Regions from separate parts of the Paenibacillus sp. FSL R7-0198 genome, predicted to be linked through region 2. Evidence: predicted binding sites of a transcription regulator. Region 2 holds the regulator's gene; each other region holds the start of a gene.
What was found. Region 2 encodes LexA, which represses DNA repair genes until DNA is damaged. Its sites were predicted from a motif close to CGAACATATGTTCG; they were not measured.

Region 1 (11,213 bases), 340 kb from region 2:
TTCTCTTCCATATTCCAGGCTAACGTAATCCCGTTATTATCGCTATACCTAGCCTGTACCTGAGGGCCTTGTTTCAAAAGTGAATTAGATGTTGACATTGATATTCCTCCTCAAGTGATATTCATTGTTATGAATATGAATGAATTAGTTTTGACGTGTTTTTAGCTTCATTTTGTATCGGTTTGCCACGAACTCCACGCTGAATACCATGACGAAAACGACCAATCCGACAAACAAAGCAGCCGCAAAGTTATAGGATTTCATGGCATGAGTCATCTCATATCCAATACCTCCCGCGCCAACCGCACCGAGAATAGTGGATTCGGCAATACCGCCTTCCAGCTGCAGCACGCACCAGGCAATAAAGGCTGTCTTCACGGTAGGCAAAATACCTTGCATGACAATCTGCAGCCAGCTGGCACCCGTAGACTGCATCGCTTCGAGTACCCCCTTGTCGATTTCCTCCAGTGACTGGGCAAATACTTTGACAAGCATGCCTGCGGCAGAGACAGCAATCGCAAGCACTCCGGGAAGCGGTCCAAGACCAACAGATACGATAAAGATAAGGGCCCACACGATTGTGGGAATCGCACGAAGCAAGGAAGCGGCGCTTCGAATGATCCAAGCGACGAACCGATGAGGCGTCAAATTGCTTGCAGCCAAAAAGGAGAGAAAGAACGCTACGACGATACCCAGCACCGATCCAAGAATGGCAACTTGCAATGATTCTACAGCAGCGAGCAGGACATGGCGCCAGGCCGAGAAATCAGGTGGAAACATGGTTCCCATGTAACCGCCGAGTTTCGTAAAGCCTTGGGCCATCTTAGAATAGTCGAACTGCAGCTGAACGAGACTGAACACAAAAAGCACAGCAATAAGCGGCAGACCGATCACGAACAGCTTGTTTCTTTTTGGCTTGGGTGGCTCTGGTATGGAAGTATACAGCGTAAAAGATGGCTTCGCTTCGTTCATTCGCATACTCATATGATTCGCTCCCTTACGCGATTGGTGATCATTTCCACAACAAGAACGATAACGAGCACAAGCAACACGGCCATGCTGGCTTCCTGGTACTGAAACAACTTCAATTTGGATTGCAAAATAAATCCGAGACCACCGCCTCCAACCATCCCTACAATTGTAGAAGCGCGTACGTTGATTTCGAAGTTGTACAGGCTCCAACCGATAAACCCGGGTAAGAATTGTGGAAACACGGCTTGGGACAACACTTGTAAATAACTCCCGCCAGCAGCTCGAACCGCTTCTACCTGTCCCATGTCAATTTCTTCAAGCACCTCGGCAAAGGAACGAGTTAACATACCAATTGAGATCAGGATCAGCGACATCGTACCGACTACAGCCCCCAGTCCAAACGCTGCAACAAGCAGAATCGTCCAGATAATTACCGGAATGTTACGAAACAGCGATGTAGCCGCACGAACAAATACCTGAAGGTAAGGGTGAGGGCTTGTCGTGGCCGCGGCTAAAAAGGATAACATCCCTGCTACAACCGACCCGATGACCATCGCCACCACACTCATATAAAGGGTCTGCATGGCAGGTTCAATGAGTTGGGAAAGTGAAGATAAATCAGGTGGAAGAAAATCAAAAAAGATAAATCGGAAGCTCTCTCCTACCCCTGCCAACAAAGCTCCAAATGAAAACTCTGCGCCGATGGAAGACCAGATAATGAGAGCCAACAGCACGATAAAAAACAATATCGTCTGTGTACGTTTCATTTTTCGGGCAGATTGTAACTGAGCCGCATTCATGTCAGGCTGTCTCCTTCACTTTGGGATTGGTCTGGTTGTAAATGAGACGGATCATATCTTCCGTCAGTTCATCCGGTGTCCCGTCAAACACCTTGGACCCTTTATGGATACCGATGATACGGGTTGCGTATTTCTTCGCGATATCTACCTGATGCAGATTGCACAGGCAGGCAATGCCTTCCTCTTTGCAGATCGTATATAAATAATGCATAATCGTCTCAGAGGAAGCAGGGTCGAGACTGGCTATGGGTTCATCTGCTAATATCAGGTCCGGCTTTTGAGAAAGTGCACGTGCAATACCCACTCTCTGCTGCTGACCTCCACTGAGTTCATCTGCCCTCTTATACATCTGCTCATGTAAACCAACACGATGAAGCATAAGCTTGGCGGCTTCTGTATCTGCTTTTGAGTAAAGACCCAGTGCCCCTTTCAGCGGATTCATGTAGCCTAATCGTCCATGCAGCACGTTATTAAGAACGGACACACGGGTGACCAGGTTATATCCCTGAAAGATCATGCCCATATGGCGGCGAAGTTCACGGAGCTTTTTACCCTTGATGCCCATAGTTTCATTGCCTTTAAACTGAATCTTTCCGTTTGTCGGCTCGATCATTCGGTTCAGGCTGCGCAGCAATGTGCTTTTCCCGGCTCCGCTCGGTCCAATGACAACAACGAATTCTCCAGCATTAATTGTTAGGTTTAAGTTATCAAGTGCTTTTGTTCCGTCAGGATATACCTTGGACAACCCTTCCACCTGTAAAAGTGTCATTTTAATTCCTCCTTCTCTCAAGTTTGAATTCTACTTCTTCAGCAGTTCCTCAGGGGACATATCCAGTGCTTTGGCGACTTCCCGGATTGGATCAAAGTCACTGTCACTGCCTTCTACAAAACGGGCTGCGCCGACACTTTCCAGGAATTTAGGATTTTTCGTATCGTAATCCAGCATAAGATCACGTAGCTGTGTAACCAATTCCTCTGGCAAATCTTGACGATAAAGCAGTGGAGCTCCACCGACGATCGGATCGGATTCGGCAATCACGCGGAAATCTTCCTCTTTAATAAGTCCTGATTCTGCCATCATCGGCACCATGAGACTTGACGTCCCAATCCCATCTGCATTACCGTTTGCCAGTGCAAGCAGTGATTTGTCATGTCCACCGGAGAACGCTACACTGCCGAAAAAGGAATCCAGTTCCTTATTGGAAAGACCAAGTTCTTTCATTAATGTGGCACGTGGGTACAGATTGCCTGATGTTGATGCCGGATCGGCAAACAAAAAGTCTTTTCCTTTAAGGTCTTCTACACTTTGATATGGGGAGTCGTTACGGACAAGGATTACCGTATTCGATTGTTGATCACTTTCGGAACGGACAAGCAGTTGGGCATTGGCTCTTTCCGTAGCGATGATGTAACCAAACGGCCCGATCAGTCCAACTTCAATTTTGCCTGCACGCAGGGCTTCGATAACCATGTTATAATCTTCTGCTACAAAAATTTCCGCAGGAATGCCGGTTGCTTCAGTAATGTCTTTTGCAAGCTGTTCCTGAGAACGGTTCATCTCGCCCTCTTCGCTTGGCATAATACCGATTCGGATTACTTCTGGCATTCCGCCTTCACTGGAACTTGAACTTGCTGATGCCCCGCATCCAGACAGGATGACAAGCATAAATACAAGCGAGAGGATCAAGCTTTGATAACCGTTACGTTTACTATTTTTCACAATGTATACCCTCCTGAAATTTGGTTGCTTCCATACCGGATTATCTGGTACACAAGTAGGATACAAGTTGAATGTAAGAAGAGTGATTTGGTGAATCACCGAATTTGTAAAACATTTATCGGACTATGTTTTGTCAGTTTCGGCAATCGGTACAAGTTTTTCTCCTTGGCTCGGGACACGAAACTTGTATCGATAAACAAAAAAGCCGCTAATATAGCGACTTCAAAGGGAATATGTTCTTGCTCTTCGCCGACAGATTTTTATTTATTTTATTCTTTATTTTCATCTACAGACTTTTCAGAAACTCAACATATATTTTCTATGACATAGAGACAAAAAATACCGACCCTTCAACTTCAAAGGTCGGTTTACCCATTTGGGAGAAGAAAACAATGGTTTTAAATGCATTATATCCACCGGATGTGGTTATATACCTTATTCTGCTTGAACTCCATGTTCATGTGGGCAATTCAGTAATATCAACGTTCATATGTTCGGTTAGCATTAAGGTTACATCCACTTTCACTTTGCTCCATAATAATGTCATTTTATGAATGTAACCTCTCACCGAATAATCTACCGTTAAACTCAGTTCGGATCTCACTTCATCTATGATTTTAATATGATGTTCCTTTAGCCTTTGTTTCGATTTGTACATTTCTAAAGCAATTTTCTTTTGGGTACCGTCCAAGTAGTCAACATACACAGATTTCATCTTAAAGTTTGAAGCGTATATTTTATGCTTATCTACCTCCAGAGCACCTAAAAGATAAGGGAGCTCTACCACCCTCTTCACGAGTGAAAGTTCCTCGAAAGTCTGTCGCACTTTACACGCCTCCTTCTTCAAGTTTTACAGCGACCAATTGATCAAAATCGACCCATTCAAATCCATTCTCCATTTCAATTTTGATTTTCTTTCCAAAGGTACTGACTGAAGTGACGATCCCATGTATATACCGATTGCCTGACTCAGTAAATATTTCAAAGGTAGCTTGCAATGTATAATTGAGCGACATATCTATATTCTGAGTAATAATCTCCCACTCATCTTCATGGATCAGTGGTTTCGCTTGATAATGAATTTGAGTACGATGCTGTATAATTCGTTCTTTATGTTGTGGAAGCATCATGCGGCTCGATTCCCATAATCCATTGGCCTCCAGTTTTTTGCTCATTTATAATGCCCCCCAATTTTAGATGCTCGATCGATCGCTTGACCCGCAGCCGTAATGGAGCTCGCTCGTAGAATGGCAATGTCGCCAAATCGATCCTTAATGTCGTCCATCACCTGATCAATGGCCCGTTTCTGCTCTTGATCATCAAAAAAAGATAGTTGATATGTATCCGCGTTGGATAATTGAGACAGGGATACGCCTACACGGCGCACAGGTTGCCCATCCCAGTGTTGATGAAATATGCGTTTGGCTATCTTGCATACATCAACGGTTATGTTTGTAGGATCAGACAGTTTAACCTGTCTGTGAAAACCAGTGGGGTGGTCAAAATCCGCTCCAGACACACTTACGGATATGACGCTACCCATCAGTCCCTTTTTACGGGCTCTTCTGCACACTTCTGTACAGATATCGAGGATAACTACTTCGATCTCCCAAGCCTCTATGAAATCTCTAGGCAGGGTCATTCCGTTTCCGATATCCTTTTGTGTACTGTGTGTGTTGACGGTTACCGGTGAATTGTCGAGTCCATTTGCAACTCGCCAGATGACTTCTCCATTAACACCCCACTTACTTCTTAATTTGGAAAGAGGCGTATTCGCCAGGTCTCTAATGGTTCGGATGCCCATCTTCCACAGATGTTTTTCCATTCTTGAGCCAATTCCCCACATATCACGGATGGGCTTATCTCCAATATGGAGGTGTAACTCCTCTTTCTTTAGATGGAAAATGCCCCCCTCTGCTTTTTTAGCGATCATATCGCAGCACAATTTACTGATGATTTTGTTTTCACCAATGCCAGCTCTCGCGTAAACGCCTGTTTCATTATAGATTTTGTCTTGAATTTGCTTGGCCAAATCGACTGGATCATTACCGAATAGATGCATGGACCCTGTAAAATCAGCGAATAATTCGTCTATACTGTACGGTTCGACCAGATCGGTGAACTCCTCAATAATGGACATGATTTGAGTGGATACTTCGATGTATTCTTGCATGTGTGGTCTCACAATGATCAGTTCAGGGCACTTCTGAAGAGACTGCCAAAGTGGTTCCGCGGTAGATACACCCTTCGCTTTGGCTAGTGGACAAGCGGCAAGAATAATTCCAGAACGTCTTGCGGGGTCTCCAGCGACAGCTAATGGTCTATTTTTGTATTGAGGCATTTTTGCCTTTTCAACTGAAGCATAAAAGCTCTGCATATCAATGAGCATAATGGTTCGTTGCTTAGTCAACACTGAAATCACTCCTGTACATTTAAGAACGTATGTTTGTATATTATAAACCGAACGTACGTTCTTTATGCAAGAGGTAAATATTTATATTAGGCATACGACGAAGTGATGGATTCAAATCATACTAAGACACACCAGCTTCTCCATTAGTTGAACTCCCACCTGTAACCACAGTTTTCATTCTCCTGACTTAAATGCGAAAATACTTGAATATGTAATTAAGGATGCTATTTAAAAGCCAATACACAAAAAGCCGCTAAATTAGCGACTTTAATTGGACCATGTTCTTGTCCCGAGAAAAATAATAAAAGCAGTCGACATCAGCTGCTGCTTTCTTAGTATTTTATTGTTGGATGCTACTCCATCCACTTACATCACATTGTCCATAATCATTATCACCCACAGCAACCATCGTCCCGTCAGACTTAAGACCAACGGTATGATAACTCCCCGCTGCAACTGCTACAATATCGCGCCAACCGCTTACGTCGCATTCACCTTCATTATTTCTACCCACAGCGACTACCGTGCCATCCCATCTAAGCCCAACAGTATGCAGATACCCCGCCGAAACAGCTAATATGTCGCCCCAGTCGTTTACGCTACATTGGTTATACTTATTGTTACCAACGGCTGTTACCGTTCCGTCTATTTTTAGACCGACTGTATGCCAGTCACCCGTCGTGACCGATAAAATATCATGCCAGCTGCTCACGTTGCATTCCCCTTCATTATTTCGCCCCACCGCAACCACGGTGCCATCTGATTTAACCCCAACCGTATGGCACCAACCTGCCGAAACGGTTACAATATCGCGCCATTCGCTTACATTACATTGGTCATGCTTATTCCAACCTATAGCTGTTACAGTCCCATCAGATTTAAGACCAACGGTATGGGCATTACCGGTATTCGTAGCCATATGAACATTACCCGCTGCAACTGCGACGATATCGCCCCAATCGCTTACCTTACATTGACCATATTTATTATCACCCACAGCTATTACTGTTCCGTCAGATTTAAGAGCAACGGTATGACGACGACCGGCCGCTATGGTACAGTTACGGAACCGTTTCGTCTCAAACACTGCTTCCTTCCGTGAATTGTAGCCCATATCTTCCTCCTCTCCGCCAATTGAAAATCCTCGTTTAGTTCAACTGTAAGTCATAAAGTTTGTTGTTAAATCGCACTTTAACAAAAGAAAGGCTCGCACAGGCAGGGGATTCTTACTTCCCTGCCCAATACGAGCGTTTACTTCAAATGCACTCAAACGGTTGATCAAGGTGTGTATTTTTAGCAATCGTTTCATTTCATGTAGCGATATTCTAATAGATCCTTCAAGTTTGAGATTTTCCGCAGCAGCTTCTCCCCGACATTGGTTTCCCTCACCAGCTTCCGCTCCAGTTCTTTGTCCACCAATCTTTTTAGAGATAACACGTCTGTTCCGTTACATAACACATCTTCTTTTGAATTAAATTTCTGATGGGCGACGAGCTGCATGCCAAAAGAATTGTACAGCAAGGTATATCCGGCAATGCCCGTTGTGGACTGATAGGCTTTGGAAAAACCGCCATCAATCACGATCATTTTTCCGTTTGCTTTAACAGGGCTCTCTCCACGACTTTCTTTGACTGGCGTATGACCGTTAATGACATGTCCATGATCTGGATTCAAATCAAACTCCTGCAAAATTTTTCGAGTGATCTCTTCATTTTCACGTAAATGGTAGTAAGGGTTCTTTCTCTCCTTATGTGCTTCTTTATCTTGGATAAAGTACCGTTCAAAAGTGGTCATTTCTCTCTTTCCAAAGAGCGAGGAACATTCCCCTGTCCAGATGTACCATACCATATCCGTCGCCAGATCTTCTGTCTCTTCCGGATGTGCAAAGGCGTAACGTAAATAATCCTCAAAAACATCAAGCAATTGACGGCCGGCATATGTCTTGTCTTCAATCTGCATTTCTTCCATATTTCCTTCTTCATCCAAAGGAATACAGCCGTGGATTAACAAATTCCCGTTGTATTTTAAATAAAGGCTACCCTTTTTCATAAGAAAATTCATATGTCTGGCCATCTTTTCGGAATGCTGAACGGAAAACAGCAGCTTTTCCATCACCTGGCGTTCTTCCTCCAGCAATTGTTCAGGCTTCTGCGGATTTATGGTTGCAAAACAGGTGTTTTCCAGCAGGTATGTTTTACCGCAGATGTTGATTTCATTTTTGTCGTAATCAATCTGCTCCAGCAAAAGTCTTTCAGACATATTAAAGTATGGGCGTCTCTTGATAATCGGGATTTCAAGTTTAAACTGAATCATGGCAATGGCTTGGTGAATTTTCGTGATCTGCAGAATTTCCTGCTCCGTTAGGTTATGACCAGCCTGTAGCTTAGGTCTGAAAGATGGATTGTCCTCATAGTATTTCTCCGCCAGGTTTAGCAGTGGGCGCAGATTGATTCCGTATACATCTTCGATGATATCCAGATTGTCGTATCTGGCGCAGATCCGAATAATATTCGCAAGGCAGGCCAGAGAACCCGCGTAGGCTCCGATCCAGAGGACATCATGGTTACCCCACTGAATGTCTACAGAATGGTAGTTGATCAGTGTATCCATAATTTTATCGGGGTACGGCCCCCGGTCATAGATATCTCCAACCACATGAAGATGGTCAACCACCAGGCGTTGAGTCGTATAAGCAAGGCCGATAATGAGATTGTCCGCCTGGCCCAAGGATATAATTTGCCGATATATTTCCTCGTAATAAGGATCCTTATTGTTGGTCGAATCCGTCTTGTATAAAAGCTCTTCTACAATATATACATATTGCTCCGGCAGAGCTTTACGCAATTTTGAGCGTGTATACTTGGAAGAGGCATAAGAAATAAGCTTAAGCATGTGTTCAATCGTTAGTCTATACCACTGGTTCAAAGCCTGTTTATTGCTCAGTTCCCCTATAACCAGCTGTATTTTTTCTTCCGGGTAATAAACCAACGCCGCAAAATCATTGATTTCTTGATCCGTCCAAACCTTCCGGAATAATTCTTTGATTTTCTCTTTGACGGTACCCGAACCGTTTCTTAGTACATGCTGAAAAGCCTGGAACTCCCCATGCAAATCACTGACAAAATGCTCGGTTCCCTTCGGGAGATTGGAGATCGCTTCAAGGTTGATGATCTCTGTTATGATTTTTTCTTCCGTATCATATTTCTCGGCCAATAAATCTAGAAACTGCTCATCCAAAACAGATGTCCCCCTTCAAGGAAGTATGGTGTTGTATAGCCGGGTCCAAAAGCTTTAGACCTACATAAAATTACTCTATACTTGGCATTGATTATATGGTAATTATCAGCATCGCCTTCCCCCATCATACTCCAGTTAATCATATATGAACAAATTTCATTGAATGGATTTTGAACGAAACAATGTTTGTAAAAATAAAAAAGCCGCTAAAATAGCGACTTTCAATGGGATCATGTCTTTGTCCCTCGACATTTTTTAACTAACTGCTATTTTACACAATGAAAAATAAACGATCTATTCTCAGAATTTGCTTCTTTAAACTCCCAATCACCGTATGTTTCAATTTTTGAGAAACCTATTTGTTTCAGCGACTCATCGAATTCTTCTTGATTTCGAAACCTCAGCTGCATTTTTTCATGAACTAACACTTCATCTGTTTTTGTATTTTTTACCATTTCGTAGAAAGTGTAAATATCTCCCTCAAACCCTTCATATTCTGTATAGATTTCTAAAGGATCTCCGTTTAGTCTATCTTTAGCTAAGTCAGGAGTTTTGTCCTTCTCCCATTCTTCCCATACTTTTACCAAAGGGTTTCTTGTATCAAAAATAAAGTGACCCCCATTTTTTAGGGATCGGAATACGTCCGAGATTACCCGCTTCCAACTATCATCTGTAAGAAATACCTGTGCAACATTGGCTGTCATGATTACCGCATCATAGGTATTGGTTTGTAAATCCGCACTATCACCTATAATCCAATTCACATTTCCAGAATTATCTTTACTTCTCGCCATTTCAATCGCTTCTTCATTGGGATCTATAGCGGTAATTTTATAACCGCACTGAACAAGATGAGTAGTCCATCTTCCTGTTCCACAGCCCAGATCAGCTATAGATTCTACTTGTAATCTCTTTAACAATGCAAGGAAAAATTCATCATCTTTTCCCCAATGGTTAATCTGGTCATATACTAATGGAATCATATATAATGTCTCCCCACTTTCAACAGCGTTTACTGTGCTCAACAGTTTGATGCCTCATACATAAACTATACAGTTTTAGTCTCATTCAGTGAACCAATAACTTCCCTGGTTGCTTCTATGAAAGATAACATGATTGGTGAAAGCCACTTGTCTTTATGCCACAACATCTGTGGATCTACCTGCAAGTCCGGAATTTGCCATGGGAGGACAACAAGTTCTCCACGTTCAACTTCAGATTTCGCGACGATCTCAGGAAGAAAGACAATACCGATTCCTGAAATTGCACATTGTTTAATAGCCTCGGCACTTTGAAACTCTAAATATGTGATGCTATCAATGCCCTCTTTCTCAAATGATCGATCAAACATCGTTCGATATGGACAACCCTTCTCATTTGTCAGGAACACTTCATCATGAAAATCTTCCAATTGCAGCACAGTTCGTTTGGGGAGTGGGTGATCTGGAGCAGTTAACAATCGGAAATGTTCTTCCAGCAATTCTCAATTCCGAAACTGAAACCTCTGCCAGTCTCATTTCTATGGCTTTCATCTTTAATTCTACCGGATAACTCACTCTGGTTGCCATTACAAACACACCTCCAAGATGATCTCCCCTATCTTACGACAAGGCTTCATTCTCTTGAAGGTGTGTTTGATTAATACATATTCTTAATGATTATAACTACAATTAAGTAAGTACAGTCATCGCCTCTCTTGTGAATGGAACCAGATCATCAGTACGTCCTTCTTGAATTTTCTTAGCCCATTCAGGGTCGACTAGAAGAGCACGGCCTACAGCAACCAGATCAAACTCATCATTCTGAAGTCGTTGTACCAATCCCTCGATACCGACGTTACTTGCGCCTTTACCTTCTGTGAACAGACTTGTAAAGTCACCATCAAGACCAATCGATCCAACAGTGATTGTCGGTTTACCAGTGAGTTTTTTGGTCCAACCAGCAAAATTCAGATCAGACCCTTCGAATTCCGGCTCCCAGAAACGGCGTGTGGAACAGTGGAAGATATCGACGCCAGCTTGAACCAACGGTGCGAGAAGCTGCTCCAGTAATTCCGGTGTTTCAGCCAATT
Region 2 (11,213 bases):
GAAGTCCTTCAAGTTCATCTTCCAAACCCCATTTTTCCACTTTATCCTTGAAGTTCGGCATCAAATCGATATAATCGCTAATTGGCAAAATCGCACCGGAGGACACAAATGCAGACTCTTCACCAGGGTACGTTTTAGGAATAACCAGAGGTGCATCACCGGAGCTAATCAACAGAGATCTCTTCTGAGGGTAATCACTCATCGGTACAATCGTTGGCTCAAGCGTAACACCCGTCAGTTCGGTAATTTTATTAAAAAGTAACCAGTCTTTTTTATACGGATAACTAGGTTGATCACTATATAGTATGGAGAGATTAAATGGCTCAGTCGCCTTGAATGTATCCCCTACATTGTACGTCTCCATCGCTGCCTTGGTTTGAACTTCTGTGACGTCACCTCCAGCTCCGGTACCGCTGCTACATGCTGCCAGAACAACGGTCATCATTGATGCCAACACCATTTTACCAACAAACTTACGTGGCTTTTGATTCATTTAGGTTATCCCCCTGAATTTGGTTTAGGTTGACTTTGCCATAGAACTGCTACGTATTACTGTTTAACAGACCCTAACATGATACCGGTTACAAAGTATCTTTGGACAAATGGATAGATGGTGAGTATCGGCAAGATGGTTAATACCATCGTTACTGACTTAATATTGGCAGCAATCTGTGTCAGGTTATCAGCTGAGGTTGCACCGGCAGACGCCCCGCTTGTCGCTCCTGCAATCATATTGCGCAAATAAATGGTGACCGGGAACAGTTCTTTTTTGTCCAAATACAGAAAGGCTGGGAACCAGGAATTCCAATGACCTACTGCGTAGAACAGCACCATGGTTGCCATAACTGCTTTACTAAGCGGCAATATAATGCGTAACAAAATCCCGTATGTGTTCAAACCGTCAATGGAGGCAGCTTCCTCCAGTTCTTCAGGCATATTTTCAAAAAATGACTTCATGATCAGCATGTTGTATATGCTAATTGCGCCAGGAACAACAAGTGCCCACATGGTGTTGTTGAACCCAAGGGAATTAATCAACACATAGTTTGGAATCAATCCACCACTGAAGAACATGGTGAATACGGCAAACATCGTCAGAAACTTGCGACCCATCAACCTCTTTTTGGATAGGGCATATGCGAAAATGGTCGTCATGAACATTGAGATTAACGTACCTACTACAGTGTAGATAATCGTATTTTTATAATTCGTCCAGAACATGCTGTCACGTGAGATGGTTTTGTATGTCTCCACATTGAATCCTCTTGGGAACAAACTAACCTTACCCGAATTAATATAGGACTCACTGCTGAAGGATTGTGCCACGACATTTAAAAATGGATAGAGCGTTATAAATACCACGAACAGTAGAAAGATAACATTGAATACTTTAAATACCTTGTAAGATCTGGATTCCTGCATGATGCTCCTCCTTTACCATAAGCTTCTTTGTGTCAGTCTGCGTGAGATGGCATTTACGGAGAACACCAGAATCAGACCGATCAGCGATTCGAACAAGCCAATTGCGGTAGCATAACTGAAGTTACTGGATTCCAGTCCGACCCGATACAGGTAAGTGGAGATCACATCAGATGTCTCGTAGATCAGCGGATTGTACAAGAGTAAGATTTTTTCAAATCCAACAGCCAGGAAATTACCCATGTTCAAAATCAATAACGTCACAATCGTGGGCAAGATCCCTGGTATCGTTACATGAATCGTTTGCTTCCATCGATTGGCACCATCAATACGCGCAGCTTCATACAAAGAATCATCAATGGTTGTCAGTGCAGCCAGATACAGAATCGCTCCCCAACCCATACCCTGCCATACCTCAGAAGTGATATAGATTGTTCTGAACCACTCAGCCCGCTGCATAAAAGGAATATTATCTCCGGTGAAGAAAGCCACCAGTCCATTAATGGAACCATTCACTGCTGTCAGCTGCAGGATCATACCCGCAACGATAACGATGGACAGAAAATGAGGCAGATAAGACGCGGTTTGTACAAACTTTTTGAATCGTTTACTCTTCACTTCGTTAAGCATCAAGGCAAAAATGATTGGAACCGGGAATGTAAAGAGCAACGCAAGTCCGCCTAACATCAGCGTATTACCAAATACTCTCCAGAAGGTAGGGTCCTCAATGAACATTTTGAAGTATCTTAATCCAACCCACGTTTCTCCAAATATACTTCCCCCTGGAACAAAACGTCTGAACGCAATCACATTACCTATCATCGGCCCATATTTAAAGATAAGTAGATAGATGATGGGAAGGATTAATAGTGAATACAACTGCCAGTCTTTGCGGAACAATGTTGCTGCCGTTCGTAATCTGCTCTCTTTACGTAAAGATGTCATGGTTAACGTTGTTTTAGCGGTTTCCGACTCCATGTGTTTTCACTCCGATCCAGGACTTGATAAGTAAGAGTAATTCATGTACAACTCCCATCGTTTCTCCTCTTGTAGAAGACAACCAATCCTTCAACTTCACCCCCACTACGAAATAGACAATTACCAAATGTAAGCGATATCAATTTGATGTATTATGTAGAATCACACAATCCAAGGTGCTTCACATCATTAATTAGCACTTACTAAGTGGTGTGATCTCCAAATCAAAAGAAGCTTTTTCAAAATATTAAGCGCTTACAATCAATATAAAATAATTAGCAATAACTCCCTGCTTCCATTTTAATGAAGTAAGTCAAAAAGAAATTCCTTTAGGACAATCTAAATACTAGTCATACTAGTATGTTAGTTATATTCTAATCCAGCTTCCCCCTAATTTCAATAACTTTTAGTAAAAAAAATGGAGATCTCTTTTAACAAGGTAATTCAGTCAACAAGCTCAAATAAAAAAACATTGGTAACTTCAAGAACGACATCATCGTTCATTGAAGCTTCCAATGTTTCAGGGTGCTGAGGAAAGATGTTATAGCTGATCTGCTTAGAAATTAGCAATAAGCTGATTTAATTCCGATAAATGCGTTATTTCATGGTCTGGCGCATACGTTTCATTGTTGGTCTTATGCTCACGGTTAATCCATACGGATTGGATACCAGATGATAAAGCACCACGAATATCAGTCGTTAACTTGTCTCCAACCATCATGCTCTCTTCGGGTTTAACACCCAGTTTATTCAAAGCATGTTCAAATATCGACGGATCTGGTTTTCCTTTTCCGAAGTTACCCGAGATAATAATCTCATCAAAGAAAGGAGTCAATTCAGGTACACCATCCAACTTCTCTTGTTGCAAAGCAGGACAACCGTTCGTTAACAACAAAAGTTTGTACTTTCCTTGTAACTGGCGCAAGGTATCCATCGTTTCTTCGTATACATGTGGTCTGGATCTCCGTTCTACTCCAAACTGTGCGGCCAGTTGTTCAGCAAGATCTTCCCGATCTATACCCAACTTCAACAAGCCACGACGCCAGGATTCTTTACGGTAAACTGGAGCAAGCTGTTCCAACTGACGGAACTCAGGTTGATCCCCACCAGTAAAGTTAGCCCAAAGGCCTTCAAACGGATTGATTCCAATCATTTTGGTAAAAGGAAAGGTTTCATATGATTCATACAGTCCACGTGCCTCATTACGAACAGCTTCTTCAAGTTCTTCTGGTTTGACCCCAGTCTCTTTCGCTGCGATTAGACAAGTCTCATGAAAAGCTTCTCGAACACTACGCTCATCCCATAATAAAGTATCATCTAGGTCGAACAAAATCGCTTTTAATGCCATTCCGATCATCTACCCCTTTATGCAATAATTACTTTTCGACGGTTTCCACGGTGATCTGGTGTGCTTTTGCAAACTTCAGCAAACGTTCTGCAATCGCATCTGTATCGTAACGGTTCAATAACTTGGTAAACACCCATCTTTTCCCGCGACTGTTATGTTCGATAACAACTGTACCTGGTTCAATTCTGAATTTGACAATATCGTCAACCCCGATTGAACGTTCACGATTACCCTTCGTCGTTATAATCCGATTACTGCTAATCTTGATGTATGGACGACGAAGCATGAAGATGACTGCCAAAAATACATAAAGCAGCATGGTCACCCAGTCCCAAGTTGTCATTGGAGCTTGCACAAGGAACGTGCTCATAAACAGATACAAAAAGGCGAGACCAATCAAAAATATTGGGAACAACAAACTGCGTCCCTTAAAGACTTCTTCACCTGGTGTACCTGTGATTGGTTGACCACTTTTTTTGCGTTGCTGATTTAACTGCTTGGAATTTTTCTTAACCGTTCTCTCGAACGAACGCGACATGAGAATCCCCCTTATGTGTCTTTGTATCGGCTTACATAATTGCAAACCAACATTTCCCCCTATAAATTGCACACTCAAAATAACAGGAAGAAACCTAAATATCATAATGATATCATTAGGTTTCGTTAGTGTTTGAGTTTGCCTTGGTGGCCTTTGTCATTCTCATCATCAACAATCTCAATGGTATCCAGTTGTTGTCTGAAATTGCTGCGAATATTACTCAAATAAATCTCTCTTAGCTCGGCACGTTCAGCAAGTTCTTCCTCCGACAATCCAGTGGACTTTTGCTTACGAGCCAATTCGTTAATGCGTGCTACCAGACTATCTATATCCAAGCTTGTCCCCTCCAAAAATACAAAGTCATATTAACTTTGCCATGATAAAGGCAGCTTGTCAAGCTGACACGCGTTAACACTCATTGATGTGCATTTTATTCTGCAAATTGCGGTAGAGCTAGTACTTGTCCCACTTGGATGGAAGTTGTATGAAGTTGATTCACTTTCTTAATTGCTTCTATATAAATACGTGTATCCATATTCGTCGGTTTATGTTCCAAAGAAATACTCCATAATGTTTCCCCTTGTGAAACGGCTATCTTTCCTCCAGGTAGAACATCATTCTCATTGCCAGCAAATACAGTTAAAACAGTGCTGCATCCAATAAATATAATCAAAGAAGTAATGGCTACCTTTAACATCCATGAAGAAATCTTGAAACGTGCTAAAACCTTCTTGTAGTTCCCTATGTTAGACTTCACCAGTTCCGAATTCATTGGTTCATAAATGCTTTGATAAGTAGAATATCTCATTAAATACCCGCCTCCAAACGTTTGTTCCTATCTGTTGAAATCAATATAACACGAACACTTGTTTTGTTCAATATATTTTTAGAACAATTGTTCGCTTCTTTTTTGAAGGAGAAATATCTTAATGAAGTTCTTTTGCAAAGCATTTGCAAAGTATTTGCAGTATTATGCTCTGCCTTTTGGACAAATTCGGTTCTAAAAGTTAAAAAATACTGATTTAATGCCATTTTATTTAGAACTTATGTTTGTACGAACGGAGGTTCTATGTTATAATTTTCCCAAACGTTACTAAAATGGGGTTGATACGGTATGTCGAAGATATCCAGCAGGCAGCAGGCTATTCTGGAGTTTATACGAAATGAAGTCCGGTTGAAGGGGTATCCTCCTTCCGTACGGGAAATTGGTGAAGCTGTTGGACTGGCTTCCAGCTCAACAGTACATGGACATTTGGATCGTTTGGAGAAAAAAGGTTTGATCCGACGCGACCCTACCAAGCCAAGAGCCATTGAGCTTTTGAGCCAGGAAGAATCTGAGCATTCTCATCAATTTGCTCATAGCGTTGCACGTATTCCTGTCGTTGGTAAGGTTACAGCCGGGGTTCCAATCACTGCAACCGAGAACATTGAAGACTATTTCCCTCTTCCGACACATTATGTAGGCGAACAGAAAGTGTTTATGCTTTCGGTAGTCGGAGATAGTATGGTGGAAGCTGGAATCGTTAACGGAGATTACGTTATTGTCCGTCAACAGCAAACTGCTGATAACGGTGATATCGTTGTTGCAATGACTGAAGACGATGAAGCTACAGTGAAAACGTTCTATAAAGAGAAAGATCACATTCGCCTTCAACCGGAGAATGCGACCTTCGAACCTTTACGTTTGAAACACGTTAGTATTCTGGGTAAAGTCATTGGCCTTTTCCGAGATATTCATTAATATTTAACATGAGCAACAAAACTAGATGTAATGAAATACGAAAGAGGTTGTCCTGATGAACAGGACAACCTCTTTTTTTCATGTTTATGTTATTTTAGCGGCTCATTATTCACTGCGTTTCAGAACACTCTTGTGATGCGAGAACACATCAAAGCTCTGTTGCCCGTGATATGAGCCCATACCGCTCTCTCCTACACCACCAAACGGGAGATAGTGTGATGTCATATGCGAAAGTGTGTCATTAATACATCCCCCACCGAAGGATACTTGATTCAGAACCTGATCTTGCAGTTGCTCATCCTGTGTGAAGAGATATAACGCCAATGGTTTTGGCCGACGAACAATCTCATCCAGCATAGTGTTCAAGTCACTGTACGTAAATACAGGAAGAATCGGACCGAAGATCTCTTCTTGCATTACAGCTGATTCCCAGTTCACATCTCCAAGTACAGTTGGCTCAATCAGCAACTGCTCACGTACAGATCGTCCACCTATCAGCGTTTTGCCATCTGTGAGGAATTTCGATAACCGATCAAAGTTACGAGCATTGACAATATGCGGGAAATCAGTGTTCTGTAACACATCATCTCCAAATTTATCTTTGATCTTTGCGCCAATCAGATTGATCAATTCATCATGAACTTGTTCATGCACAAGCAAGTAATCCGGAGCAACGCAGGTTTGCCCTGCATTCAGGAACTTACCACGAACAATACGCTGAGCCACCAGCTTCAGATCTGCATCACTATGGACAATAGCAGGACTTTTACCGCCCAACTCAAGAGTTACAGGAGTCAAGTGCTCCGCAGCTGCCTTCATAACAATGCGACCAACACCTGTGCTTCCTGTGAAGAAAATATAATCAAACTTCTCTTTCAACAATGCTGTGCTGGCCTCGACTTCCCCTTCCATAACGGCGATATACTCCTGAGGGAAGATCTCCTGAATCAGATCATACGTTAGACGAGATACGGCTGGTGTTAATTCAGAAGGCTTGATAACTGCACAGTTACCGGCTGCAATTGCTCCAATCAGTGGACCGAAGGCCAATTGGAAAGGATAGTTCCAAGGTGCAATAATAAGCGCCACTCCGTATGGTTCAGGGTAAATGGTGCTCACCCCATCCGGCATAGCCGGATTGGTTGGGACTTGTTTAGGTGAAGCCCATTCCTGCAGGTGTTCTAATGCAAAATCCAGTTCACCCAAAACAATACGAATCTCTGAACCGTAAGCTTCCGCCTCTGATTTGTTCAAATCTGCCCGAAGTGCATCTTGAATCCGTTGCTGATACTTTTCAATTCCTTTTCTAAGCTGTTGAAGCGCATTAATCCGATACTCGATATTTTTAGTTTGTCCTGTATAAAAAAATGTACGTTGTTCTGTCACTAGTTGTTTTGCTTGATCCATATTAACATCTCCAATTAATTATTTAAAATTAAATTGCTCAAAATTTAATTAAAGTATACCTCTTCTATATGAAACTTTCAACATACAAATGAAACATCCATTTGTATATATTGGACGATGGTTGGAATTTTGAAAGAATGAATGATAGTACTTGCTACTATGTCGTGGCTATTAGAATTTCTAAGGAGGCTTGATTTAGATCTTTTGCCTCCGCCAGTTTGATGCACTGTAGAAAGAATTTTATTTTCAGTTTCTTTTTCATAGGTTACTAGATAAATGATGAAAATGATCTTGCTTTATTACTAACATGAAGTGTTAAAGTTCATAGAGAGTTTAGTTACCATACAAAAAAACTCCTCTTTCAATGATGAGAAGAGAGTTTTACGATTATCTATCGGTAAACGAATGTATTTTGTTAGTTATATGTAAGCTTGGTTACAGACGGAAATATTATGTGGGATGATGAAGAATAATTCAGGGGACATTTGGGGGATTTTGTGGGCACTTTGATTTTTCTTTAAATATATAGGTACTTGCCCACAAAAAGAAAAACCCCTCAGCGCTAGAGCGCCAAGGGATTGAGCTATTAGTACAACGTAATATATTGATCGCGTTCCCATTGGTGGACTTGTGTTCTATACATATCCCACTCAATTTCTTTCAGCTCATAGAAATGAGCCAAGGCGTGGTCGCCGAGAGCGTCACAGATGACTTCGCTGCGGATCAATTCATTCAATGCTTCTTTCAGGTCAGCTGGCAAGCTAGGAATGCCTTCTTCCACACGCTCTTCTTCTGACATGATATAGATGTTACGGTCAATTGGAGCTGGTAAGGAAAGCTCACGTTTGATTCCGTCCAGACCTGCTTTCAACAGAACAGACAAAGCCAGGTAAGGGTTAGCAGCCGGATCCGGGTTACGAACCTCAACACGTGTACTCAGACCACGGGAAGCTGGAATACGAATCATTGGGCTACGGTTACTAGCAGACCATGCTACATAACAAGGCGCTTCATAACCTGGTACAAGACGTTTGTATGAGTTCACAGTTGGGTTAGTAATTGCTGCAAACGCACGTGCGTGCTTCAGAGTTCCAGCCATGAAGTGACGAGCAGTTTTGCTCAGACCCAACTCGTCCGACTCATCAACAAATGCGTTCTCATTGCCTTTGAACAAGGATTGGTTACAGTGCATACCGGATCCGTTCATACCAAACAGCGGTTTCGGCATGAATGTAGCATGTAAACCATGCTGACGTGCAATCGTTTTAACAACGAGTTTGAACGTTTGGATCTGGTCAGCTGCTTTCAGAGCATCAGCATATTTAAAGTCGATCTCATGCTGACCTGGAGCTACCTCATGGTGAGAAGCTTCGATCTCAAAGCCCATTTCTTCAAGTGTGATAACGATGTCACGACGACAGTTTTCACCAAGATCCGTAGGCGCAAGGTCGAAATAACCACCTTGGTCATTCAGTTCGTTAGTTGGGTTTCCTTTTTCGTCTGTTTTGAACAAGAAGAACTCGGGTTCAGGACCAACGTTAAAGGAAGTGAATCCCATATCTTGGGCTTCCTGCAGGTTTCGTTTCAAGATGCCACGTGGATCTCCTGGGAACGGATTACCATCCGGAAGATATACGTCGCAAATCAGACGTGCAACACGGTTCTCTGCAACCCATGGGAAAATAAGCCAAGAATCTAGATCTGGATAGAGGTACATGTCGGACTCTTCAATACGTACATAACCTTCAATGGAAGATCCATCGAACATCATTTTGTTATCCAGAGCCTTAGTCAACTGACTCACAGGAATCTCAACATTTTTGATAGCTCCAAGCAAATCAGTAAATTGCAATCGAATGAATCGTACGTTTTCTTCTTTCGAAATGCGGAGAATGTCTTCTTTTGTATAACTCACTATAACCTCTCCCTTTCTTATCTGCGTATTTGGCTTGCCTGTTATATTTGTACATTAGAAAGTTCCACGGGTCAAGGAGTCTCACACCAAAAGTGCATGTTTTCCCCTCACTCGCCAAGTTATGCGAATTTAGTTTTTATTAAAGAATCGGGAAAGCTCTCCCTGAATGAGAGATACTTGTCCTGGTCTCTTACCTGATACAAGCTGCTGCTTCAGCAAGCGGTGCAACTGCGTATCGGACAGCTCTCTGCGTTTAACTTCAGTATCTGGCGTGATCACTGTAGCTTCCTCGGATTCTTTTGAAACAGGATTCATCACTTGTTTGATGCCCGCGATGTTAACTCCTTTTTCAATCAAAGCCTTGATCTCTAGCAATCTCTCTACGTCATTAAAAGAGAATAACCGTTGATTACCTGACGTTCTCGCAGGAACGATCAAGCTGTGCTGCTCATAGTAACGAATCTGACGTGCAGATAGATCCGTAAGTTTCATTACAATACCAATTGGGAATAAGGCCATATTTCTGCGGATTTCATCACCCATGTTCATCAACCTTCCAGTCATCTATTCTTCACCCTATTGTACATTTAGTTATTACCAAGTGTCAATGACGTGTTAGATAAACTCACAATAATTTACGATCTTTCATAGTCTGTAACGCCATCAAAACGCCATATTTGACATGAGAGTACGTTAATCCGCCTTGCATATACCCGATATACGGCTCCCGAATAGGCGCGTCGGCTGATAATTCCAGACTTCCACCCTGAATGAACGTACCTGCCGCCATAATGACAGGGTGCTCATAACCAGGCATATCCCACGGTTCAGGAACCACATGGCTATCCACAGCTGCTGCACGCTGAATTCCCTGCACGAAGGCGATCAGATGCTCGGCAGAGCTAAACTTAACAGCCTGGATCAGATCTGTGCGAGCTTCATTCCAGGCGGGTTTGGTTACAAATCCGGATTCAGCAAACATCGCAGCAGCAAACGCACTTCCTTTGATAGCTTGTCCTACAATTGTCGGTGCCATGTAAAGTCCTTGGTAGATGCCACGTGTTGTCCCCAGCATTGCTCCAACCTCTCCCCCAATTCCAGGGGCTGTTAGACGATAAGCTGCCAGCTGTACGTATTGTTCCTTCCCACATATGTATCCACCGGTTTCCGCAATGCCTCCACCAGGATTCTTGATCAGTGATCCGGCCATCAGATCAACTCCGACTTCTGTCGGTTCACGTTCCTCCGTGAATTCACCGTAACAATTATCTACAAATACGATGACATCTTCCTTAAGCGCTTTAACACGCGTAACCATGTCAGCAATCTCAGCAACGCAGAAGGAGGAGCGCCAGTCATAACCACGTGAACGTTGAATCCCAATAACTTTTGTAGCCGGTGTAATGCTTTTTTCAACTGCTGCCCAGTCCACTCCACCTTCATCAGTTAAGGCCGTCTCACGGTAACCGATGCCAAAATCGCGTAATGAACCTGTACCATCACCGGGTTTGCCAATAACTTTATGCAATGTGTCGTAAGGCTTACCCGTGATGTACAATAATTCGTCACCTGGACGCAAAACTCCAAAGAGAGCTGTACTAATCGTATGAGTACCTGAAGCAAAATGAGGACGCACCAACGCGGCTTCCGCGCCGAATACATCAGCATATACTTCATCAAGTACTTCACGCCCACGATCGTTATAGGCATAACCTGTTGAACCTGCAAAGTGAAAATCACTTACTTTTCGCTGTTGGAAAGCATTAATCACCTTCCATTGATTGTGATCTGTGATCCGATCAATCTGTTGAAGTTGTCCTTCAATCTGACGCTCCACTTGACGTTGAAGTTCAGATATTTCTGAATC
Region 3 (11,213 bases), 5.1 Mb from region 2:
TTGGTCGCTCCGCCCGCTCGTGCATGCTGCACGTTCATCTCGTTCATAACCGCAGCGAGCAGTTCCTTCAATTCATTCCCATGTTGCAGATTACGCAAATCCGGTGTATTTGGTGAACTGATATTAACCACGAACAGATCAGCATAATCGTATAGTGCCTGAATGCACTTCGAATAGTCCAAGTGAGCTTCCTCATTAGACGTTGCCTTATTCTTGCCGATGTTAACAGCCACTGGAATACGCCGATCCTGTAGACGTGAAAGTTCTCCTGCCATGGCTTCCGCACCAAGATTGTTGAAGCCCATTCGGTTCACCAAAGCCTCATCCGGAGGCAAACGGAACAGTCGTGGTTGATCGTTACCTGGTTGTGCAAGTGGTGTCACGGTTCCCACTTCCATGAATCCAAATCCGATGGAAGAAAAGCCCGTTACGGCCTGTCCGTTTTTGTCCAGACCCGCAGCCAGACCAACAGGTGTAGGGAAATGACACCCAAACATGTCAACAGCCAGATCAGACGTTTCACGAACGCCGTACATCACACGTAGTCCGGAAGGAACCGGACGGATGCTGCCCACGCCACTAAGGCCGCCAATAATCAGATGATGGGCCTGTTCAGGGTCCATTTTGAACAACAAAGGTTTAGCAAGACTTCTGTATAACAAATCACTCACTCCGTTCTGGTCCGGTACGCCAAAAAGCCGTTGTCCGTCTTTTCATATGTAAAAAACACTCTACACACAAGTCTATCTGTTTCTTATTAAAAAGGAAAGTAGTTTGCGCATAGACAGCACAAATCGAATAATACAAAATGCTCACAAGAAATCCACCCGCCCACTGGAAATGACGAGTTGAATTCTTTACAATGAGAGCATGGTTACTCTACACCAGTTCTATTCCAATAAGGAGGAATAACTCATGGCTCCCAAACGTAAACCACCTGCATTACAGCAAAAGAAAGAAGAAGTGAATCGCAAAGCCATTGCATGGACAGCAGCCAGTGTAGGCGGCTTGATCATCATCATTGGTGCTCTTATCATTATTGCCAACATGTAGATGATTCAGGCTGAATCCATCTGATTCTACATATCCAACAGATCAATTCAGCCAGTGATACGTTTTGTTCGGATTATTCTGCTTTGGAACAAGTGTATGCTGATAACGCTGCTTTGCTTCTGGAACAAGCGTCAGATCTGGCAGTACATCTTCTCCAATGCGTACCGGAGTGCCTTGCGGAGCAAGAGCGAATAACTCTTCTACATCTCCTGTACGCATTCTCACACATCCAAGGGACTCATCCAGTCCGATACTGTCTGGCTCGTTGGTCCCGTGGATGGCATAATTTGTACTCGAGAGTTGCATACCTCTGCTTCCAAACTCACCGTTCGAGCGCCCATTCGGATTGACCACTTTATCTGTGATGATAAATGAACCCTCCGGGGTTCGATCACCGCCAAGTCCCACATCATACATACGAACAATGGTATTCCCACTAATTAATGCAAGTTTATGTTTATCCTTATCAATGACAATCTCCAGCGGTTCCTGCAAAAAAGGCTGACCTCCCAGCGTATCTGCAAAAGCGGCATTTTTGCCTTGAGACGAATTCGAAGTCGTTGAACCATTCTCTTTACCACTTGAATCGTTCTTTCCTTCCTGTGCCTTTCCTTGATGCAAAGCTAACAGCTTCGGAAACATCTCGGTCATCCCTGGCGCAGTCTCGCCCAGAATATTATTCGGAAATGGCTGGGCCATTTGCGTTACACTCTTGGGCCAAGCGTCATTTTTTTTGCGATAGGCAACGATTGCACTTGATAATGATGCAGCCGCTTCCTGCTTGGCGGTCCACGCCATAGCCATCTTTTTGATTTTCGGCGTGACTTCAGGAGGTTCACAGTTACATTGCTTGGCATCATAACTCTGTGCAGTTAATTTACCTTTTGTATTGGTTTGTACTATGTATTTCACAGGCATATTTCGCTTCCATAAAGACCAGTCATCCGAGGTTTGCATACCCAGTACAGCAGAGGTCTCTACTTTTGGGCCAGACCCGGACCAGGCAGCTGCGAGCGCAGTCTCGCCATGGTTGCCTCCACCAAATGCCGCAGCAGTAAACACATTACTTGGTGGCGCGGATGCAGTCACAGCCTGTTTATCCGCTTCTATAGGCGCTTCGATGTCATCTGTGGATTCCAGTGCTGCTGACAGTGCGTCGGCCGCTTCACGACTGAACCCCGGAGCGTCCGCAGGTGGCAGACCTGCCAGCACAAGCAGCATGAACAACGTAAGCCACATTTTGCGTCTACGTTGTTTTTTCTCTTTTTGCTCAGACATCTCCACCAGTTTCTCCTGATAGTCTACCCAGATGTCAGCAGGAGCTTTACTGCGTTCAAATGCTTCGTAAACCTCGCCCGCTTGCTGAAAACAATAATTGGCTTTGGCCTCCTGTCCTTCGCCCAAATACTCCTTTCCAAGCAAGTACCAAGCCATTTTATTGTCGGGATGTTTCTTGACATATGTTCTTAGATGAGTATTTTGCATCCGATCCTCCACTATTTCGCCTTTTTCCGTATATCCATATATATCGGCATAACATGGCGTTGAATCCATAGGACTTGAGTACCCGGTGGAAAAAAGGGTTTTCGACAATAATCGTCCTTGATCCACAGGTCATAAGATCACAGTTAAATGAAAACAAAAAAAGCACCTTCCCTTGTCGTAAAGACAAAAGAAAGTGCTCTGTGTTCATGCAAGAAATACTTAACCCTCTTTATTAAAAGGCTCATCCGCTACTTTAATTGAATCTGTAGGGCAGCCATCGCATGCATCCTGCATATCGTCAAACAAGTCGTCTGGAATAGCTTTGATACCATGGTTAGCATCGCCGTCAAAGATAACTTCTGCCAAACCTTCATCATCGTAATCGTAGATGTCAGGAGCTGTTGCTCCACAAGCGCCACATGCGATGCATGTGTCTTTTTCAACCCAAGTATATTTACTCATTTACATTCTCTCCTCCTAAAATTCGAAACGTACAGTGTTTTTATCTAGAAACATATTAATACAAAGTAAGGATAATTACAAATCATTTTGCAACCACAAGTCTCTATTATCCCTTATTTAATCAAGACTTTGCAAGTTATCTTTTTGCAGGGAAGTACCGCGCACTTTATGATTGCGAAGCAGCACGGAAGGATCATCTCCAAGCATGCCAGCGGTCACAACAGCATTCTCACCAAATTTATCACGTAACTGATCCATAATCCGAATCAGATTGTCCTTCTTGGGCTTCTGCTCATATTCGAACAAGTCCATCTGCACAGCGGATTCTTCTCTTGGAATCAGGTTTTGAAGTGTCACACCCAGCATACGGACAGGCTTGCCACTACCCCAATGCTTCTCAAATAGTTTACAGGCTTCACGGTAAATGACCGTCGCATCCTCCGTAGGAACTTCCATTAGACGTGATCGGGTGATTGTCTTCATATCCGGTGTGCGGATCGTAATCTGAATACCCTGGCTGAACATTTCGTGCTTGCGCAATCTTCTGGCTACCTGGTCACTTATATTGAGGAATACCCGATGAATCTCATTCATATCCGATACATCCGCCGGTAGAGTGGTTGTATGCCCAATGGATTTATTAGCTTCCCGTTCCGCGTGAACTGCGGAATGGTTAATGCCATTCGCAGAATTTTTGAGCCATGTTCCATTAACTCCGAATAGTTCGGTCAACATGTTCTCGTCCGACTTGGCCAATTGACCAATCGTTTCAATGCCCAGTTTTTTCAGCTTTTCAGCCGTTTTTTTGCCAATGCCAAACATCTCGTTGCATGGTCTGTGCCAAAGAATCCGGGGTACGTCCCTCATGCGTAAAATGGAGATACCGTTCGGTTTTTTCAGATCCGAAGCCATTTTCGCCAATAATTTGTTGGGTGCAATGCCAATGGAACATGGCAGCCCCAATTCATCCTTGATTCTACGCTGAATGCTCTCCGCAATCTCCATTGGATTCCCGAATTGCCTTGAACCTGTAATATCAAGATAACATTCATCAATGGATGTTGCCTCAAGTTGAGGGGTATAACTATACGCAATCTGCATGAAAGCTCTTGAATATTGACGATATAAATGAAAATCAGGACGAATCACAATGAGATCAGGGCACCTTTTCATGGCTTGGTGGACAACCATACCTGTTGAGATGCCTCGATTACGAGCGGCATATGAGCAGGTTACAATTACACCCTTTCGCAGTTCACTGCTGCCCGCAACGGCCGTTGCTTTTCCTCTATATAAATCTGGTTCCTCGGCTTCATGTACAGAGCAGTAGAAAGCATTCATATCGACATGCAGAATCACCCGTCCGGCTGTAGGGTAAAATTGATCCACATTCGCTGGAGGATTGCCGTCTGAAGACATCATGAACCCCCGCCCTTTCTTGCACACTAATTAATGAAACGAATTTCTTTCTTCTATAGTATATCAAACCCATTATGTTAATTCAGTCACGAACATTTATTTTCTGCGGGATCTGATCAGAGACCGAATAATTAACCATCCTACACTCACAAAAAATATCAAAGTGATCAGAGCAATAATCGTATTTTCCCATACAAAACTCAAAATTAACCCTCCTTTTCTTCCATATATTCCAATTAAAACTCAATAATAGATTATAACATACATCCGGATTATGATTAACATCCTTCTTTTTTCTCTAAAATCCGTTAATTGTTACATGAAACTGCGATTTCTATGTAGCATTTGGCTATAATGGTGCTATAATAATTAATTATACAAATTGACGACTTTAGGACAAATCAGCGCATTGAGTTTAACACAGTGTAGCGTTGCCGAATCGAAGGATTCGTCCACTAACGTACTTAACAGCTTTTCCCAACTTACAATCCAAACTTTTAAAAGAGCGCTTTATCTCAAAGGAGGATCTTCATGTCAAAGGCCATTTCCATCTTCGATACGACTTTACGTGACGGCACACAAGGGGAGGGTGTCAGCTTATCGGCAGACGACAAACTCAAAATTGCCAAGAAGCTTGATGACCTGGGTGTCCATTATATTGAAGGCGGAATTCCCGGCAGCAATACCAAGGACATTGAGTTTTTCAAAAGAGTCAAGGAATTAAACCTGAACGCAAAGGTTGTTGCTTTTGGCAGTACCCGCCGAAAAGGCAGTGTTGCTAGTGAAGACGCCAACCTGAAGCGCATGATCGAATCCGGTGCTCAGGCTGCAACCCTGGTCGGTAAATCATGGGACTTCCATGTGCATACCGCTTTGCAGACTACATTGGAAGAAAATTTGTCCATGATCTATGATTCCATCGCCTATCTGAAACAGAATGGAATGGAAGTGATCTTTGATGCAGAACACTTCTTTGACGGATTCAAACATAACCCGGAGTATGCTCAAGCGGTCTTGACCAAGGCCCACGAAGCTGGAGCGGACTGGCTCGTCATGTGTGATACCAACGGCGGGACGATGCCAAACGAGGTGCACGAGATCGTATCCACACTGCATAGAAGCCTGCCTCATGCACATCTCGGTATCCATACACATAATGATTGTGAACTGGCTGTGGCCAACACACTCAGCGCTGTACAAGCCGGAGCCCGTCAGGTGCAAGGAACGATGAACGGTTATGGAGAGCGTTGCGGTAACGCCAATCTCGCATCCATTATCCCGAACCTGCAACTGAAACTTGGCTATGAATGTGTTACTGAGGATTCCATGAGACAACTTACAAACGTGGCTCGTTATGTTAGCGAGATTGCCAATGTGAATATGCCGATTAATCAGCCTTATGTCGGCAATGCTGCTTTTGCTCACAAAGGTGGGATTCACGTCTCTGCCATTCTGCGGGATTCACGTACCTATGAACACATCGTGCCTGAACTGGTTGGTAACAAACAACGTGTACTGGTCTCGGAACTTGCCGGACAAAGTAACATTGTATCCAAAGCTCAGGAACTGGGGCTTGAGTTCGATCCAAGCAGTGCCAATTCACGTCAGATTATTGAGAAGATCAAAGACCTGGAGCATCAGGGTTACCAGTTCGAAGGTGCTGATGCTTCGCTTGAATTGTTAATTCGTGAAGCGAACGGTGACATGAAAGAATTGTTCACGTTTGAATCATTCAAAATGCTTGTGGAGAAAACGGCGGGCAAATCCGTTGTTTCTGAAGCTTTTGTCAAACTTAATGTAGCTGGAACAAGTGTGTATACCGCTGCTGAAGGTAACGGTCCGGTGAACGCACTCGATAACGCTCTGCGGAAAGCATTGGTGCAATACTTCCCTTCACTTGCCAATATGCATCTGTCAGACTACAAAGTACGTGTACTGGATGAGAAAGATGCCACAGCCGCCAAAGTTCGTGTATTGATCGAATCCAAAAATACGGAGAACACATGGAACACTGTCGGTGTATCCGAGAACGTAATTGAAGCAAGTTGGGAAGCTCTTGTACACAGTTTCCGCTATGCTTTGCTTCAAGAAAAATTGCAGGATGAGCCGGGCACACTCCCTATTCCTGCTCATGGGATAAGCAACCACTAATAACGCTTATTTCCCGGAAAATATAAAGAAGCCCTGCACCCATGATTCATGGATGCAAGGGCTTCTTTCTTTGCAGAAAATTAATTTGCAACTAGCTCTTTAATCTTACGTTCCAACTCTTTCTCGGGTAATATGCCCAGAACAATCTCCTGTATAACTCCTCTGGAGTCAATCAGAACATTCGTTGGAAAAGCCACCCCATTGTATTGAGCGTACACTGTCCCCTTCTCATCCAAGGGAATAGGGAATGTCAGTTGGTACTCATCCACAAAAGCTTTGGCATCTTTGAGTTTATCGTATGACGTTACATTAACCCCATACATGTCAAGCTTATCCTTGTATTTCGCAGCCATTCTGTTCAGCTCTGGAGCTTCCTGCTTACACGGCTCACACCAGGATGCCCAGAAACTGACGAACGTAGCCTTATCTTTGGCACCGCCCACACTGTACGTTTTCCCATCCATTGCTGTCAGAGAAAAAGCAGGCGCCAGAAGACCCGCACGTGGTCCCGTCTCTGTAGGCATCGGTTCTTCCTGCTTAAAGACGGCTGCAATGCCGTCACCCGCATTCTGGGCCAGTGCAATACCAACCAGCAAGACAACACCAAGGAGTATGTATATGTTTCGTTTCATAACCCGCCACCCTTTTATATAATTAGCATATTGAAACTGAAACCGTAATTTCTGCACATGCTAAATGTTTATCACGCTCTATCACAGTTGACCAGAACATGATTGCCAAATGTTCTCTTTATTATTGTACCCTTTTCCTTTAAAATTTTACAATCCGCATTACAGAAAATAAAATGAAAAAGGACTCCTGCCTAAGCAGGAGCCAAAGAGAGAGGGGTGAATACAAATGGCAGCACTTCACGGGCAGCAAAACGTCTTCTACATCCCTTCTTCCGTAGAGCAAGAGATGTCAAAGCACATGTTCATTTCGCTGCCGCAAGAAGCCTGCGGGGTTATGCTGGGTGAAACCGCAGCGGGCGGTATACGAATCAGTCGGTTTCAGCCCATTCGTAACGTAGCACCTGACCCGCTGCACCATTTTACTCTGGATGATGCCGAATGGATTCGGTGCGTATTCTCCGAGCCTAAGCTCATTGGTATCTTCCATTCTCATCCGCAGACCAGGCCTTTTCCTTCCTTAGAGGACTTGCAAGCTCTTCCGGCCTTTGCCGGTTTGCTTCAGATGTACCTCATCGGCTCACCCGACCTAACAAGTGGGTCGCGATCTCATATGCATCTGAACGGTTATCTGATTGAACCCTCGAAGGAATCGCAGGATCAGGCACACCGCGTTGTGCCTTCATACAATCTGCTTCCCGTTCCGTTATGCGTGACTTAGCTGGGTATACAAATCACCCAAGGTCTCCACATTTTTACGCATCATGTCCTCCAGATAACAGGACCATAACTGTGCAGTCATTTTGGAATCTTCCAGTGCATGGTGACGCCCATAGATCGGGATGCCTCTGGATTCCAGCAATTCATCCAGACCATACCCCGGCCTGCTCGGTTCAAGCCAGCGGGCCAACATCATCGTATCAATTAAACGATGTGTCAGTCTTACCTTTGAAGTCCGCCACAGAGCTGCATTCAGAAAAGCACGGTCATGCGCACTTGCGTGTGCAATCAGAACATTTCCACCTACAAAAGACATGAAATCATGCAGCCCTTCCAGCAAAGTTGGTGCGTCCAGCGTCATCTCCTGCGTAATACCTGTAAGTTCAGTAATATGTTCCGGAACCGCAGTCTTGGACTGCACCACCGTATAGAACTGCTCCCCTTCCAGTACCGCACCACCATGTATACGGACCGCACCAAATGAGATAATCTCATCCCCATGCTGGGGCGAAAAACCCGTCGTTTCCAGATCAAATACAACTGCGTCCAGCTCATTTAGAGGCGTATGCAGAACCTCAGGTCTGCGCTGTTCTCTCATCATAGAGCGGATAAACGCCATGTGTTGCGCCGTAGGGGCTCCCATAATGGAAGCGATGGCGGAAGGAACCCCTCCCTGACGCAGCGAATTCCAGAATCCTGTATTGCCCCTTGCCGGCTCTCTCATGGACGTCTCCTTTCTGCAAAACGCAACTGTCTTTGCAAAGCACGATGCACTCGTCGTACCAACCCGAGCGTATCCCTGAGCTCATAATGAATCTGCTTTTGTTTCATCTGTTTCTCATCCAGGAATCCACTGCTATGTTGCAAATCCCCTTGGATGACAACCGGTGTACTTCTCCGAAACTTTAGAGCGGCTATGAACGCCCGCTGGCATGCATCCAGTAATGTAAACGGAACAGCTTCAAGTGTTGTCAGTCTCTCCATTCTTTTTAACGTAGATGACTCCTTGATCCCATGTTGCAAAGCCAAATAACGGGCACTATTCACCAGCGGAATGTACAAACCATACTTGACATCAAATCCACCTGCATGTTCACCAAATCGTTCTGTGACCACACGTCCAAGTACATTCAATGTAGCTTTATGTTTAACCGTATTGCGAAGAACTGCATCCGAAAGTTCAGGAACCAGTCTGAACTGTTCATAAAAACTCGTGATCCATTCCTCTGCCAGACTTTGCTCACCTGCAACAAAACGCATGTCTGAAGCAATAATCAGATTACGAACAGGCTCCCAATTCAGGTCCGAGCTCCACTCTGCTAATTGTTGCTTCCATGACGCCAACGTTTTTCTCCACAATGGCTCTGAACACATGACTTTGCCTTCGCACTTGGCGTAACCAAGCCCTTCCAACATATCCGTCATTCGCTGTCCGAGCTGAGCAAAATATTCCTCTTTACCTTCATGCGGAGTATCGCTAATGATCATGCCATTATCCTGATCACTCCATAACGTTGCTTCTTCCCTGCCGGAACTGCCAAATACGATAAAGGCATAGGGGACGGGAGGTTGGCCGAAGCCTTCCTCAACCATCCCCTGAATGCATAACTCTACTGCTTTCCGTGCAATCCGGTCATGCAGTTCATTTACCGTTTGGTACCACTCGATCGGCGACAAGGAAGCGGACAACAATTCCTGGAGCTCGTTCTGTAATATCACACGTGCCTGACGCAGTTCTTGAGAAGACACCGCACCATCGATTCCCTGATAAGACCAGGAATAGTTTGTATACGAGATGGGTTCCATCATGTCCAGCCTCCTTGAAGCATGATTCAGCATCATTCACCTCAGGAGCTGAACGTACCACCATTGGATTTAGAATCTACATTTTTCATTTGTTCAGGGTATCCGTAAGTACCATGCTCACTGATATCCAGACCCATTGTTTCTTCTTCTTCAGTAACACGGATGCCCATGATTGCTTTCATTCCGCCCAGAATAATGAAGGACATTACCAGTACGAAGGCAAAAGCACCTGCCAGACCGAGAAGCTGTACGCCCAATTGGTGGAATCCACCGCCATAGAACAGACCCGCTTGACCTACACCAGCATTCTCGGCAAGTTCAGGAGTAGCGAACAAGCCCGTGGAGATCGCACCCCACATACCCGCAATACCATGCACGGAGAAAGCGTAGATTGGATCGTCAATTCCTTTACGATCGAAGTACTGTGCTGTGAAGAATGTGATGATACCCGCCAGAGCACCGATAACCAGCGCTGCCCAAGGTTCAACGAATGCACATGCTCCTGTAATTGCAACGAGTGCCGCAAGCACACCGTTTAACATGCTAGGAATATCAGACTTACCAAGTACTGCCCATGAGATCAACAGCGCAGCAACACCACCGGCTGCAGCAGCTACGTTAGTAGTTAATGCAACATAACCGAAGAATCCATCCCCCATGGCAGATAATGTACTACCTGGGTTGAATCCGAACCAACCGATCCAGAGGATAATAACCCCGAGTACGGAATACACTTGGTTATGACCTGGAATGATGTTAGGTTTGCCGTCTTTGTTATATTTACCAATACGTGGTTTCAACAAGATGGTCGCTACCAATGCTGCAGTCGCACCAGTCAAGTGAACAACCGTCGATCCTGCAAAGTCTTGCATACCCAGCTCAGCCAACCAGCCGCCGCCCCATACCCAGTGAGCAACAACCGGATACATGATAATGGTATAAAGAGTACCGAAAACAATATATACGCTCATCTTTGCACGTTCAGCCATACCACCGCAGGCAATGGCCAGAGATACCGCCGCAAAGGCGAGGTGGAATACGAATTTAATAGTCAGTGGAACATCGGAGAAAGCCAGTGATTCGAAGGAAGCAGCCATCTTGTCACCACTCAGGAAGAATCCTGTTGTTCCAAAGAAGCTGTTACCATTACCGAAACCAAGACCGAAACCCAAAGCCCAGAAGGCAATTACTGAAATCCCCAATGTCAGGATGGTCTTACCCGCAATGTGTCCTGCATTCTTCATTCGTGTTGAACCCGCTTCAAGTAAAGCAAATCCCCCTTGCATCAAGAACACCAGTACAACAGCCAGAAACGTAAAGGCTGAGTTCAAACCACTTTGAAGTTCAATGTTAGTCGGACCCTCCGCAGCCGCAAATGCGCTGACCGGAAAAGCGAACAAAGTAAGCATTACTAACATGGAAACCAACCATTTCTTTCTCATATACCCCACTCCCTCTTATGTTAAGTTTCTTCACATAACGTGAAAC

Region 1: a site for LexA is predicted at 5,954-5,967, ahead of MKY87_RS01795 (DNA polymerase IV). Genes of this name have one in related genera too.
Region 3: a site for LexA is predicted at 4,509-4,522, ahead of MKY87_RS26135 (DNA polymerase IV). Genes of this name have one in related genera too.

Annotation. Positions count from the first base shown of each region.
Region 1 is NZ_JBBOCB010000001.1:458,144-469,356, reverse strand. Features, by position in the region: gene MKY87_RS01830 (tyrosine-protein phosphatase) at 1-98, opposite strand, end outside; gene phnE (phosphonate ABC transporter, permease protein PhnE) at 145-984, opposite strand; gene phnE (phosphonate ABC transporter, permease protein PhnE) at 981-1,772, opposite strand; gene phnC (phosphonate ABC transporter ATP-binding protein) at 1,774-2,541, opposite strand; gene MKY87_RS01810 (phosphate/phosphite/phosphonate ABC transporter substrate-binding protein) at 2,572-3,492, opposite strand; gene MKY87_RS01805 (hypothetical protein) at 3,950-4,318, opposite strand; gene MKY87_RS01800 (YolD-like family protein) at 4,320-4,667, opposite strand; gene MKY87_RS01795 (DNA polymerase IV) at 4,664-5,881, opposite strand; gene MKY87_RS01790 (RCC1 domain-containing protein) at 6,246-7,019, opposite strand; gene MKY87_RS01785 (fructose-1,6-bisphosphatase) at 7,211-9,142, opposite strand; gene MKY87_RS01780 (class I SAM-dependent methyltransferase) at 9,409-10,125, opposite strand; partial or broken gene MKY87_RS01775 (substrate-binding domain-containing protein) at 10,191-10,622, opposite strand; gene MKY87_RS01770 (NADH:flavin oxidoreductase) at 10,813-11,213, opposite strand, start outside.
Region 2 is NZ_JBBOCB010000001.1:799,490-810,702, forward strand. Features, by position in the region: gene MKY87_RS03285 (ABC transporter substrate-binding protein) at 1-493, opposite strand, end outside; gene MKY87_RS03290 (carbohydrate ABC transporter permease) at 550-1,422, opposite strand; gene MKY87_RS03295 (ABC transporter permease) at 1,435-2,364, opposite strand; gene MKY87_RS03300 (HAD family hydrolase) at 2,954-3,745, opposite strand; gene MKY87_RS03305 (hypothetical protein) at 3,774-4,283, opposite strand; gene MKY87_RS03310 (DUF896 domain-containing protein) at 4,409-4,618, opposite strand; gene MKY87_RS03315 (LysM peptidoglycan-binding domain-containing protein) at 4,714-5,091, opposite strand; gene lexA (transcriptional repressor LexA) at 5,398-6,024, shown strand; gene MKY87_RS03325 (aldehyde dehydrogenase) at 6,130-7,431, opposite strand; gene glnA (type I glutamate--ammonia ligase) at 8,018-9,346, opposite strand; gene MKY87_RS03335 (MerR family transcriptional regulator) at 9,476-9,889, opposite strand; gene MKY87_RS03340 (methionine gamma-lyase family protein) at 9,972-11,213, opposite strand, start outside.
Region 3 is NZ_JBBOCB010000001.1:5,938,718-5,949,930, reverse strand. Features, by position in the region: gene MKY87_RS26155 (quinone-dependent dihydroorotate dehydrogenase) at 1-662, opposite strand, end outside; gene MKY87_RS26150 (hypothetical protein) at 916-1,053, shown strand; gene MKY87_RS26145 (L,D-transpeptidase family protein) at 1,096-2,538, opposite strand; gene MKY87_RS26140 (ferredoxin) at 2,758-3,000, opposite strand; gene MKY87_RS26135 (DNA polymerase IV) at 3,118-4,419, opposite strand; gene cimA (citramalate synthase) at 4,951-6,570, shown strand; gene MKY87_RS26125 (TlpA disulfide reductase family protein) at 6,651-7,202, opposite strand; gene MKY87_RS26120 (Mov34/MPN/PAD-1 family protein) at 7,429-7,920, shown strand; gene MKY87_RS26115 (exonuclease domain-containing protein) at 7,906-8,643, opposite strand; gene MKY87_RS26110 (DUF294 nucleotidyltransferase-like domain-containing protein) at 8,640-9,725, opposite strand; gene MKY87_RS26105 (ammonium transporter) at 9,767-11,167, opposite strand.